DNA from 2 places in the Streptomyces sp. NPDC058308 genome. Region 1 is predicted to be linked to the other one. Evidence: riboswitches for the same ligand, from Rfam matches in the RefSeq annotation. Region 1 holds a riboswitch; the other holds the start of a gene.
The links. A riboswitch is a leader RNA that binds a small molecule or an ion and turns the genes downstream of it on or off. The one in region 1 is predicted to bind thiamine pyrophosphate.

Region 1 (4,523 bases):
CGACCGGCAGCGTCGGGTTGTCCGGCCGCGCGATGAAGACGGTCGCCCCGAACTCGCCGAGCGACACGGCGAAGGCGAACCCGGCGGCGATCAGCAGCGCCCGCCGCACCATCGGCAGGTCGACCTCCCGCCACGCCCGCAGCGGCGACGCCCCGAGCACCGCGGCGGCCTCGCGAAGGCGCCCGTCCACCGCGCGCAGGACGGGCAGCATGGTGCGTACGACGAAGGGCACGCCGACCAGCGCCTGAGCCAGCGGTACCAGGATCCAGGTGGCCCGGAGGTCGAGCGGCGGCTTGTCCAGGGTGATCAGGAAACCGAAGCCCACGGTCACCGCGGAGACCCCGAGCGGCAGCATGAGCAGCGCGTCGAAGCCCCGGACGAGGCGCCCGGCACGGCGCGTGAGCGCGGCGGCCGCGAGCCCTCCGATGACGACCGCGATGGCGGTGGCCACGACCGCGTACTCCAGGGAGTTGCGGACCGCCTCGATCGGCGGCACGAGGAAGGCGCCGCCGTCCGCCGAGGTCAGCTCCTTGTAGTAGGTGAGGCCGAAGCCGTCGGGACCGTCGAAGGAGCGCTGGATCAGCACCCCGAGCGGCAACAGGATCAGCAGGGCGACCGTCGCCATGACGAGTCCGAGCAGCGTCCACTGCCCGGCGCCGCGCGGTCGCCGCGCGACGGCCGACGCGTCCACGAGCTTCAGTGCGCTCTCGCGCCGCCTCGCCGTCCACGCGTGCACGGCGAGGATCAGCCCCACCGCCACGAACTGCACGATCGTCAGGACGGCGGCCGTCGGCAGATCGAGCAGCTGGGCGGTCTGCCGGTAGATCTCCACTTCGAGGGTGGAGTACGCGGGTCCGCCGAGGATCTGCACGACGCCGAAGGAGGTGAAGGTGAAGAGGAACACCATGAGCGCGGCAGCGGCCACCGCCGGCCCGAGCGCGGGCAGCGTCACCGTCCGCCACGCCGTCCAGCGCGAGGCGCCGAGCATCCGCGCGGCCTCCTCCTGCCGCGGGTCGAGCTGCGACCAGAGCCCGCCGACCGTGCGGACGACGACCGCGTAGTTGAAGAAGACGTGCGCGAGCAGGATCGCCCAGACGGTGGTGTCCAGGCGCACGCCCCACAGCTCGTCGAAGAGTCCGCCCCGCCCGATCAGCGCGAGGAAGGCGGTCCCGACGACGACCGTGGGCAGCACGAACGGCACGGTGACGACGGCCCGCAGCGCCTGCTTGCCGGGGAAGTCGAAGCGCGCGAAGACGTACGCGCCGGGGAGCGCGATCAGCAGCGTCAGCGCGGTCGACGCGAGCGCCTGCCAGGTGGTGAACCACAGCACGTGCCGGATGTCGGACTCCCCGAGCACCTCCGTGATCCGCCCGAACTGCCAGACGCCGTCGATGTGCAGCCCGCGCGCGACGATCGCCGAGACCGGATAGGCGAAGAAGAGCGCGAAGAACGCGACGGGCCCGGCCATCAGACCCAGCCGCGCCGCGCTCCCCCGGCTGAAGCCCGCGCGGGAGCGGGACTTCGTTACTTCAGTACGAGCGAGGTCCACGACTTGATCCACGGCTCGCGGTTGTCGGCGATCTTCTTCGGGTCCATGGTCTGCGGCTTGTCGACGCGCACGCCGTGCTCCGTGAACAGCTCGGGCAGCTTCGTACCCTCGCGCACCGGGTTCACGAACATGTTCAGCGGCATGTCCTCCTGGAACTCCTTGCCCGCGAGGAAGTCCAGGAGCGCCTTGCCGCCCTTGGTGTTCTTGGCGTTGCTCAGCAGGCCCGCGTACTCGACCTGGCGGAAGCAGGTGCCGGTCGCGACGCCGGTCGGCGCCTGTTTCGGCTGCGGCTTGCCGAAGAGCACCTCGACGGGTGGCGAGGAGGCGTACGAGACGACGAGAGGCCGGTCGCCCTTGGCCTTCTTGCCTCCGGCAGACCCGGAGAACTCCTCGTTGTAGGCCTGCTCCCAGCCGTCGACGACCTTCACGCCATTCGCCTTGAGCTTCTTCCAGTAGCTCTCCCAGCCCTTGTCGCCGTACTTCGCGGCGGTGCCGAGCAGGAAGCCGAGGCCGGGCGACGAGGTCGAGGTGTTCTCGGTGACCAGCAGGTCCTTGTAGGCGGGCTTGGTCAGGTCCTCGAAGGACTTCGGCGGCGCCAGCTTCTTGTCGGCGAAGTACTTCTTGTCGTAGTTCACGCAGATGTCGCCGCTGTCCACGGGCGTCACCCGGTGCTTGTCCTGGTCGACGCGGAACTCCGGCTTGATCTGCGCCGAGCCCTTGGCCTCGTACGACTGGAAGAGGCCGTTGTCGAGCGCCCGCGACAGGAGCGTGTTGTCGACGCCGAAGAAGACGTCGCCCTGCGGGTTGTCCTTGGAGAGGATCGCCTTGTTCACCGCGGCGCCCGCGTCGCCGTCCTTGAGGACGTGGACCTGGTACCCGGAGCGCTTCTCGAAATCCTTCAGCACGTCCTTGGAGACGTTGAAGGAGTCATGGCTGACGAGCGTCACGCTCTTGGAGCCGGACGTCCCTGAACCGCCGTCGGAACTGCCGCACCCTGAGACGGCGACGAGCCCGAGGCCCGCCGCCAGCGCGGTGAACGTGACCTTCTTGGTGGTGCTCACTGAAACTTCCTCCTGGGTGTCCAGGAAGAGACGCGGCCCTGCCCGCCGGCCAGGTGGCCGCGGGCAGGGCGCTACAGCTTGAGTCGTGCCCGAACTCCCTACCCGGAATGACCCGGGCGAGGTTCAGAGGGTCTGCGGCCCACCTGTCCAAGGTGCCGCACTCTCAGCGCTGTGGCGCTCCCCTGTCGGAAATATGCAGATGTGTGTACGAGGCGTACGCCCGCACGCCCGTCAGACTACCTCTCGGCCGCGGCGAGCTGGCCGCACGCTCCGTCGATCTCCTGGCCCCGGGTGTCCCGGATCGTGACCGGCACACCGTGGGCGGCGATGGCCGCCACGAACGCCTTCTCGTCCTCGGGGCGCGACGCGGTCCACTTCGAGCCCGGCGTCGGGTTCAGTGGGATCAGGTTCACGTGCACCGGCTTGTTCTTGAGCAGCCGCCCGAGCCGGTCACCACGCCATGCCTGGTCGTTGATGTCGCGGATCAGCGCGTACTCGATGGAGAGGCGGCGGCCCGACTTGGCCGCGTACTCCCAGCCCGCGTCGAGCACCTCGCGCACCTGCCACCGGGTGTTCACCGGTACGAGGGTGTCGCGGAGCTCGTCGTCCGGGGCGTGCAGCGAGATCGCGAGCCGGCACTTGAAGCCCTCGTCGGAGAACCGGTGGATGGCGGGCACGAGCCCCACCGTCGACACCGTGATCCCGCGCTGCGACAGGCCGAGGCCGTCCGGCTCCGGGTCGGTGAGGCGGCGGATGGCGCCGGTCACGCGGTTGTAGTTGGCCAGCGGCTCGCCCATGCCCATGAAGACGATGTTGGAGAGCCGCGCGGGCCCGCCCGGGATCTCACCGTCCCTGAGCGCGCGCATCCCGTCGACGATCTGGTGCACGATCTCGCCCGTCGACAGGTTCCGGTCGAGGCCGGCCTGGCCGGTGGCGCAGAACGGGCAGTTCATGCCGCAGCCCGCCTGGGAGCTGATGCACATGGTGACCCGGTCCGGATACCGCATCAGCACCGACTCGACCAGCGTCCCGTCGAAGAGCCGCCAGAGCGTCTTGCGCGTCGTGTCGTCGTCACAGCTGATGTGCCGCACCACGGACATCAGGTCGGGCAGCAGCGCCTCACGGAGCTTCTCGCGCGCGCTGGCGGGAATGTCGGTCCACTCCGCCGGGTCGTGCGCGTACCGCGCGAAGTAGTGCTGCGAGAGCTGCTTGGCGCGGAAGGGCTTCTCGCCGATGGCGGCGACGGCTTCCTTGCGCTCGGCGGGCGAGAGGTCGGCGAGGTGCCGCGGGGGCTTCTTGGCTCCGCGGGGCGCGACGAAGGTGAGTTCTCCGGGTACAGGCATGGTCCTTCCAGTGTCGCAGACATACGACAAGGGGCTCGCCGCCCTGTGGACAACGAACCCCTCACGTACATATGCGCAGGTCAGACGGTGTACGCCGGAACGCTCATCCCGATCCGACGAAGAGCACGAGCAGCAGCCAGACCACCGGCGCCGTCGGCAGCAGCGAGTCGAGGCGGTCCATGATGCCGCCGTGTCCCGGCAGCAGCGTGCCCATGTCCTTGATGCCGAGGTCCCGCTTGATCATCGACTCGCCGAGGTCGCCGAGCGTGGCGCTCACCGCGACCGCGAAGCCGATCACCAGACCCTGCCACCACGCGCCGTCGTCGATCAGGAACTGCAGGCACAGCGCGCCCGCGGCCATCGCGAAGGTGACCGCGCCGACCAGGCCCTCGCGGGTCTTGCCGGGGCTGATGCGCGGCGCCAGCTTGTGCTTGCCGAAGCGCCAGCCGATCGCGTACGCACCGGTGTCGCTGACGACGGTCAGGAGCAGGAAGGTGAGCACCCGCTTCGGACCGTCGTCCGCGGTGAGCATCAGCGCCACGAACGTGGCGAGGAACGGGACGTAGAAGG
Region 2 (4,523 bases), on a different contig from region 1:
TCGGGTGCATCACCTTGAGGGCGAGCACGCGGTCGAGGCGGGTGTCCACGGCCCTGTAGACCGTGGCCATCCCGCCGACCGCGATGCGTCCGTCGATCCGGTAACGGCCGTCGAGCAGCTGCCCGACGAGCGGGTCCTGAAGGGTCGTGTCCACGCAGGGAGTCTACGAGCCGCCACCGACACCGCGTCCCGGCCGGTCCTCCCCACGGCTGGACTGCAGCCGAGCTGTGACAGGCGACGGGCCGAGGCGCCCCGTCAGGGGCGCGGGGAACTGCGCGCCAAGCCCCCACCGGCGGGCAGCCGCGAGCGAACAGAGCCCCCCTGCCCCGGCGAGGACGTCAGAACGCGGGCCTCTCCGGATCGAGCCGCGCCATGCCCTCCGCAGGAGAGGACGCCTCCGCGAAGTGCCGGCGCGGGATCCGCCCGGCCCGGTGCGCCAGGCGCCCCGCCTCGACCCCGTGCCGCATGGCCTCCGCCATCAGGACCGGCTCCTGCGCCCGCGTCACCGCGGAGGCGAGCATCACACCCGCGCAGCCCAGCTCCATCGCGATCGCCGCGTCGGACGCCGTGCCCGCGCCCGCGTCGAGGATCACCGGCACGCGCGCGTGCTCCACGATCAGCTGGAAGTTGTGCGGATTGCGGATGCCGAGACCGGAGCCGATGGGCGAGCCCAGCGGCATGATCGCAGCGCAGCCCACATCCTGAAGCCTGCGCGCGAGCACCGGGTCGTCGTTCGTGTACGGAAGGACCGTGAAGCCGTCGTCCACCAGGACCTCGGCGGCGTCCAGGAGCTCCACCGGATCGGGCAGCAGGGTGCGCTCGTCGGCGATCACCTCCAGCTTCACCAGATCCGTGCCGAGCGCCTCGCGCGCGAGCCGGGCGGTGAGGACGGCCTCACCCGCGGTGAAACAGCCCGCCGTGTTCGGCAGGACGCGGATGCCGAGCCGGTCGAGGACGCTGAGCACGGAACCCTGCACACCCGGGTCGAGGCGGCGCATCGCGACCGTGGTCAGCTCCGTGCCGGACGCGACGAGGGCCCGCTCCAGGATGTCGAGGCTCGGCGCACCGCCCGTACCCATGATCAGGCGCGAGGAGAAGGTGAGCCCGCCGATGACGAAGGGGTCGTCTGCCATGGTTCAGCCTCCCTGGACTGCGGTGAGTACTTCGACGCGGTCGCCCTCGGCGAGCACGGTGGCGGACCACCGCGCGCGCGGGACGACGGTTTCGTTGACGGCGGCGGCGACACCGGAGTGCGCCGCGGAGAGGGTGGCCACGAGGGCTTCGAGCGTGGTGCCCGAGGCCACATCGCGTGCTTCTCCATTGACGGAAACGGCGAAAGGCGTGCTCATACGGGCTGCTCCGTGAAGGACTGCGGGCGGGGCGAGACGGGTGCGGGGGCGGCGCCGTCGAAGCGGCGCGGGGTGAACGGGCGCGCCTCGTCCGGCAGTTCACCGGTGGTCAGGGCGTGCGCCATGACATCGCCGGTGAGGGGCGTCAGGAGGACGCCGTTGCGGTAGTGGCCGGTGGCCAGCTGGAGCCCGGGGAGCCGGGTCGGTCCGAGCAGCGGCGCGTTGTCGGGCGAGCCGGGCCGCAGCCCCGCGCAGGTCTCGGTCAGCGGCAGCTCCGTGATGCCGGGCACGAGCTCGTGCGCGTCCCGCAGGAGTTCGTACACGCCGCCCGCGGTGACCGTGGTGTCCCAGCCGAGCTCCTCGCTGGTCGCGCCGACGACGAGCTCGCCGTTCTCGCGCGGGACGAGGTAGACGTGGCTGCCCCGCACCACGGCCCGCACGGTGCGGCTCAGGAACGGCGCGTACGCCTTCGGCACCGTCAGCCGCAGGACCTGCCCCTTGACGGGCCGCACGGGCGGCAGGACGCCGCCGGGGACGCCCGCGAGGCGCCCGCTGAGGCTGCCCGCCGCGAGCACGGTCTGCGCCGCGCCCAGCTCGGTGCCGTCCGCGAGGACGACTCCGCGGGCCCGGTCGCCCGCCACCGAGAGGCGCTCGGCCCAGGCGCGGTGGAGGACCACGCCGACCCGCTCGCAGGCCACCACGAGCGCCGCCGCGAGCCTGCGCGGGTCGATCTGGTGATCGCCGTCGACCCGCAGCCCGCCGCGTACGCCCGGCGCGAGCATCGGCTCGAGACGGCGGCACTCGCGGCCGCTCAGCCACTGGGAGTCGAGCCCCGAACGGCGCTGCAGGTCGTGCAGCTCGCGCAGGTGGGCGCGGTCGTCGGAGTCGAGCGCGACGGCGAGCGTGCCGGACGCGCGGTAGCCGAGGCCGTGCCCGCTCGCCTCGGTCAGCTCCGCGGCGAAAGCGGGGTAGCGGCGGGCGGATTCGAGGTTGATGCCGAGCAACGCCTGCTCGCCGTAGTGGAGTTCGGTGACGGCGGCCAGCATGCCCGCCGCGACCTGGGCGGCGCCGCCGCCCGGTTCGGGGTCCACGACCGTCACGGAGAGCCCGCGCTGCGCGGTCCGCCAGGCCGTGACCAGGCCGATGATGCCGCCTCCGACGACCAGCACGTCAGAGGTGCCCGGTGGTGCTTTCGTAGGCGATGTCGTACGTGGATGCATGGGCGTCCAGCCCCTCCCTTCGCCGGCATGACCCGGATCAGGTTCGTACGGTCGGAGGCCGTCCCAGCCTCCCTCTCAGCCCGGTGCGTCCGGGCTCCCGCGAGTGCTCTGCACCGGCCACCCTAGCCCGTCGCTCCGCGTGGCAGTAGGGGAGCTGTCCGGGTACGGGCAGTGACGGTGTGTCAGAGATCTCCTCGTATCCGTCTGAGACCGTCCCCGCCCGCCGCCCTACAGTGATCGGGTGAGCGAGCAGCAGAGGCAGACCGGGAAAGAGCGGCAGGCGGCGCGGCGCGTCGTCATCGTCGGAGCGGGCATGGCCGGGGTGCAGACCGCGGTGGCCCTGCGCGAGCAGGGGTTCACCGGCGCGGTCACCGTCGTCGGGGCGGAGCCGCACCAGCCGTACGACAGGCCGCCGCTGTCCAAGGCGGTGCTGCTCGGCAAGGCGGAGGGCTCCGCCTTCGACATCGACTTCGAGGCGCTCGGCATCGAGCTGGTCCTGGGCCGCGCGGTCACCGGGGTGCGCCCCGCCGACCACGAGCTGGACACCGCGACGGGCCCCGTCGCGTACGACGACCTGGTCCTCGCGACCGGCGCCGAGCCGATCGGGCTGCCGGGCACCGAAGGCGTACCCGGCGTCCACCTCCTGCGCACCCTGGACGACGCGGAGCGGCTGCGCCCGGTCCTCGCCGAGCAGCACGACGTCGTGGTCGTCGGGGCGGGCTGGATCGGCGCGGAGTTCGCGACGGCCGCGCGCGAGGCGGGGTGCGCCGTCACCGTGGTCGAGGCGGCGGAGCGGCCGCTCGCGGGGACGCTGCCCGCGGAGGTCGCGGCGCCCATGGCGAGCTGGTACGCGGACTCCGGAGCGGTCCTGCGCACCCACGCGCGCGTGGCGCGCGTCGAGGCGGACGCGGTGGTCCTCTCGGACGGGACGCGGGTGCCCGCGGGCGCCGTCGTCGTCGGCATCGGGGCACGGCCCGCGACGGAGTGGCTGACCGGCTCCGGCATCGAGATCGGCGCGCACCGTGAGGTCGTGACCGACGAACTGCTGCGCACGTCGGCGCCCGACGTGTACGCGGTCGGCGACTGCGCCTCCTTCCCTTCGGGAAGGTACGGAGAGCGCCTCCTCGTCCACCACTGGGACAACGCCCTCCAGGGCCCGCGCACGGTGGCGGCGAACATCATCGGCGAGACACCGGCGGCCTATGACCCGGTGCCGTACTTCTGGTCGGAGCAGTTCGGCCGCTTCGTGCAGTACGCGGGCCATCACGCGGCGGCGGACCGGATGGTCTGGCGGGGCGACCCGACGGGCATGGCCTGGTCGGTCTGCTGGCTCCGCGAGGGCGCCCTGGTGGCGGTCCTGGCGGTGGGCCGCCCCCGGGACCTGGCCCAGGGCCGCAAACTGATCGAATCCCGTTCCCCCCTGGACCCGGCCCTGACATCGGACCCCTCCATCCCCTTGAAAAAAGCAGCCCTGTAACGCCCCGGCCCGCTCTCTCAAGGCGCGGGGAACTGCGCGAAGGGGGCACGGGGAACGGCGTGAAGGGGCGCGGGGAACTGCGCGAAAGGGGCGCGAGGAACGGCGCGCCCAGCCCCCACAGACCCGCAGTCACCCAGAAAGCCCGAACACCCCACCCGATCGCGCCCCAGCCTCCAGTCCGAGGCCGCCCCGGCCCACCCAGGGGCGCGGGGAACTGCACGAAAGGGGCGCGGGGAACGGCGCGCCCAGCCCCCACAGACCCGCACCCGCACCACACCAGGCCCCCGAAGCCCACGCCACCCAAGGCCCCCGGCCAGAGATACGCTGGACCTGTGACCGAGATTGACGCAAAGACCGATGCTCTCGTCCCCGCCTGGCTGCACCTCCCCGACATCGCAGAAATGTTCGATGTCGAGGTGACCCGCGTGCGCCAGCTGGTGAAGGAGGGCACGCTGATCGCCGTACGCCGTGGTGAGA

Region 2: linked by a shared signal. The riboswitch ahead of thiO (glycine oxidase ThiO) and the one ahead of ACFVYL_RS17050 (thiamine ABC transporter substrate binding subunit) in region 1 are both predicted to bind thiamine pyrophosphate.

What each region holds. Positions count from the first base shown of each region.
Region 1 is NZ_JBHVZA010000011.1:67,676-72,198, forward strand. Features, by position in the region: gene ACFVYL_RS17045 (ABC transporter permease) at 1-1,549, opposite strand, end outside; gene ACFVYL_RS17050 (thiamine ABC transporter substrate binding subunit) at 1,525-2,610, opposite strand; TPP riboswitch at 2,688-2,804, opposite strand; gene rlmN (23S rRNA (adenine(2503)-C(2))-methyltransferase RlmN) at 2,847-3,953, opposite strand; gene ACFVYL_RS17060 (phosphatidate cytidylyltransferase) at 4,057-4,523, opposite strand, start outside.
Region 2 is NZ_JBHVZA010000002.1:396,354-400,876, reverse strand. Features, by position in the region: partial or broken gene pknB (Stk1 family PASTA domain-containing Ser/Thr kinase) at 1-154, opposite strand, end outside; gene ACFVYL_RS04400 (thiazole synthase) at 339-1,133, opposite strand; gene thiS (sulfur carrier protein ThiS) at 1,137-1,349, opposite strand; gene thiO (glycine oxidase ThiO) at 1,346-2,569, opposite strand; TPP riboswitch at 2,567-2,680, opposite strand; gene ACFVYL_RS04385 (NAD(P)/FAD-dependent oxidoreductase) at 2,883-4,046, shown strand; gene ACFVYL_RS04380 (Rv2175c family DNA-binding protein) at 4,379-4,523, shown strand, end outside.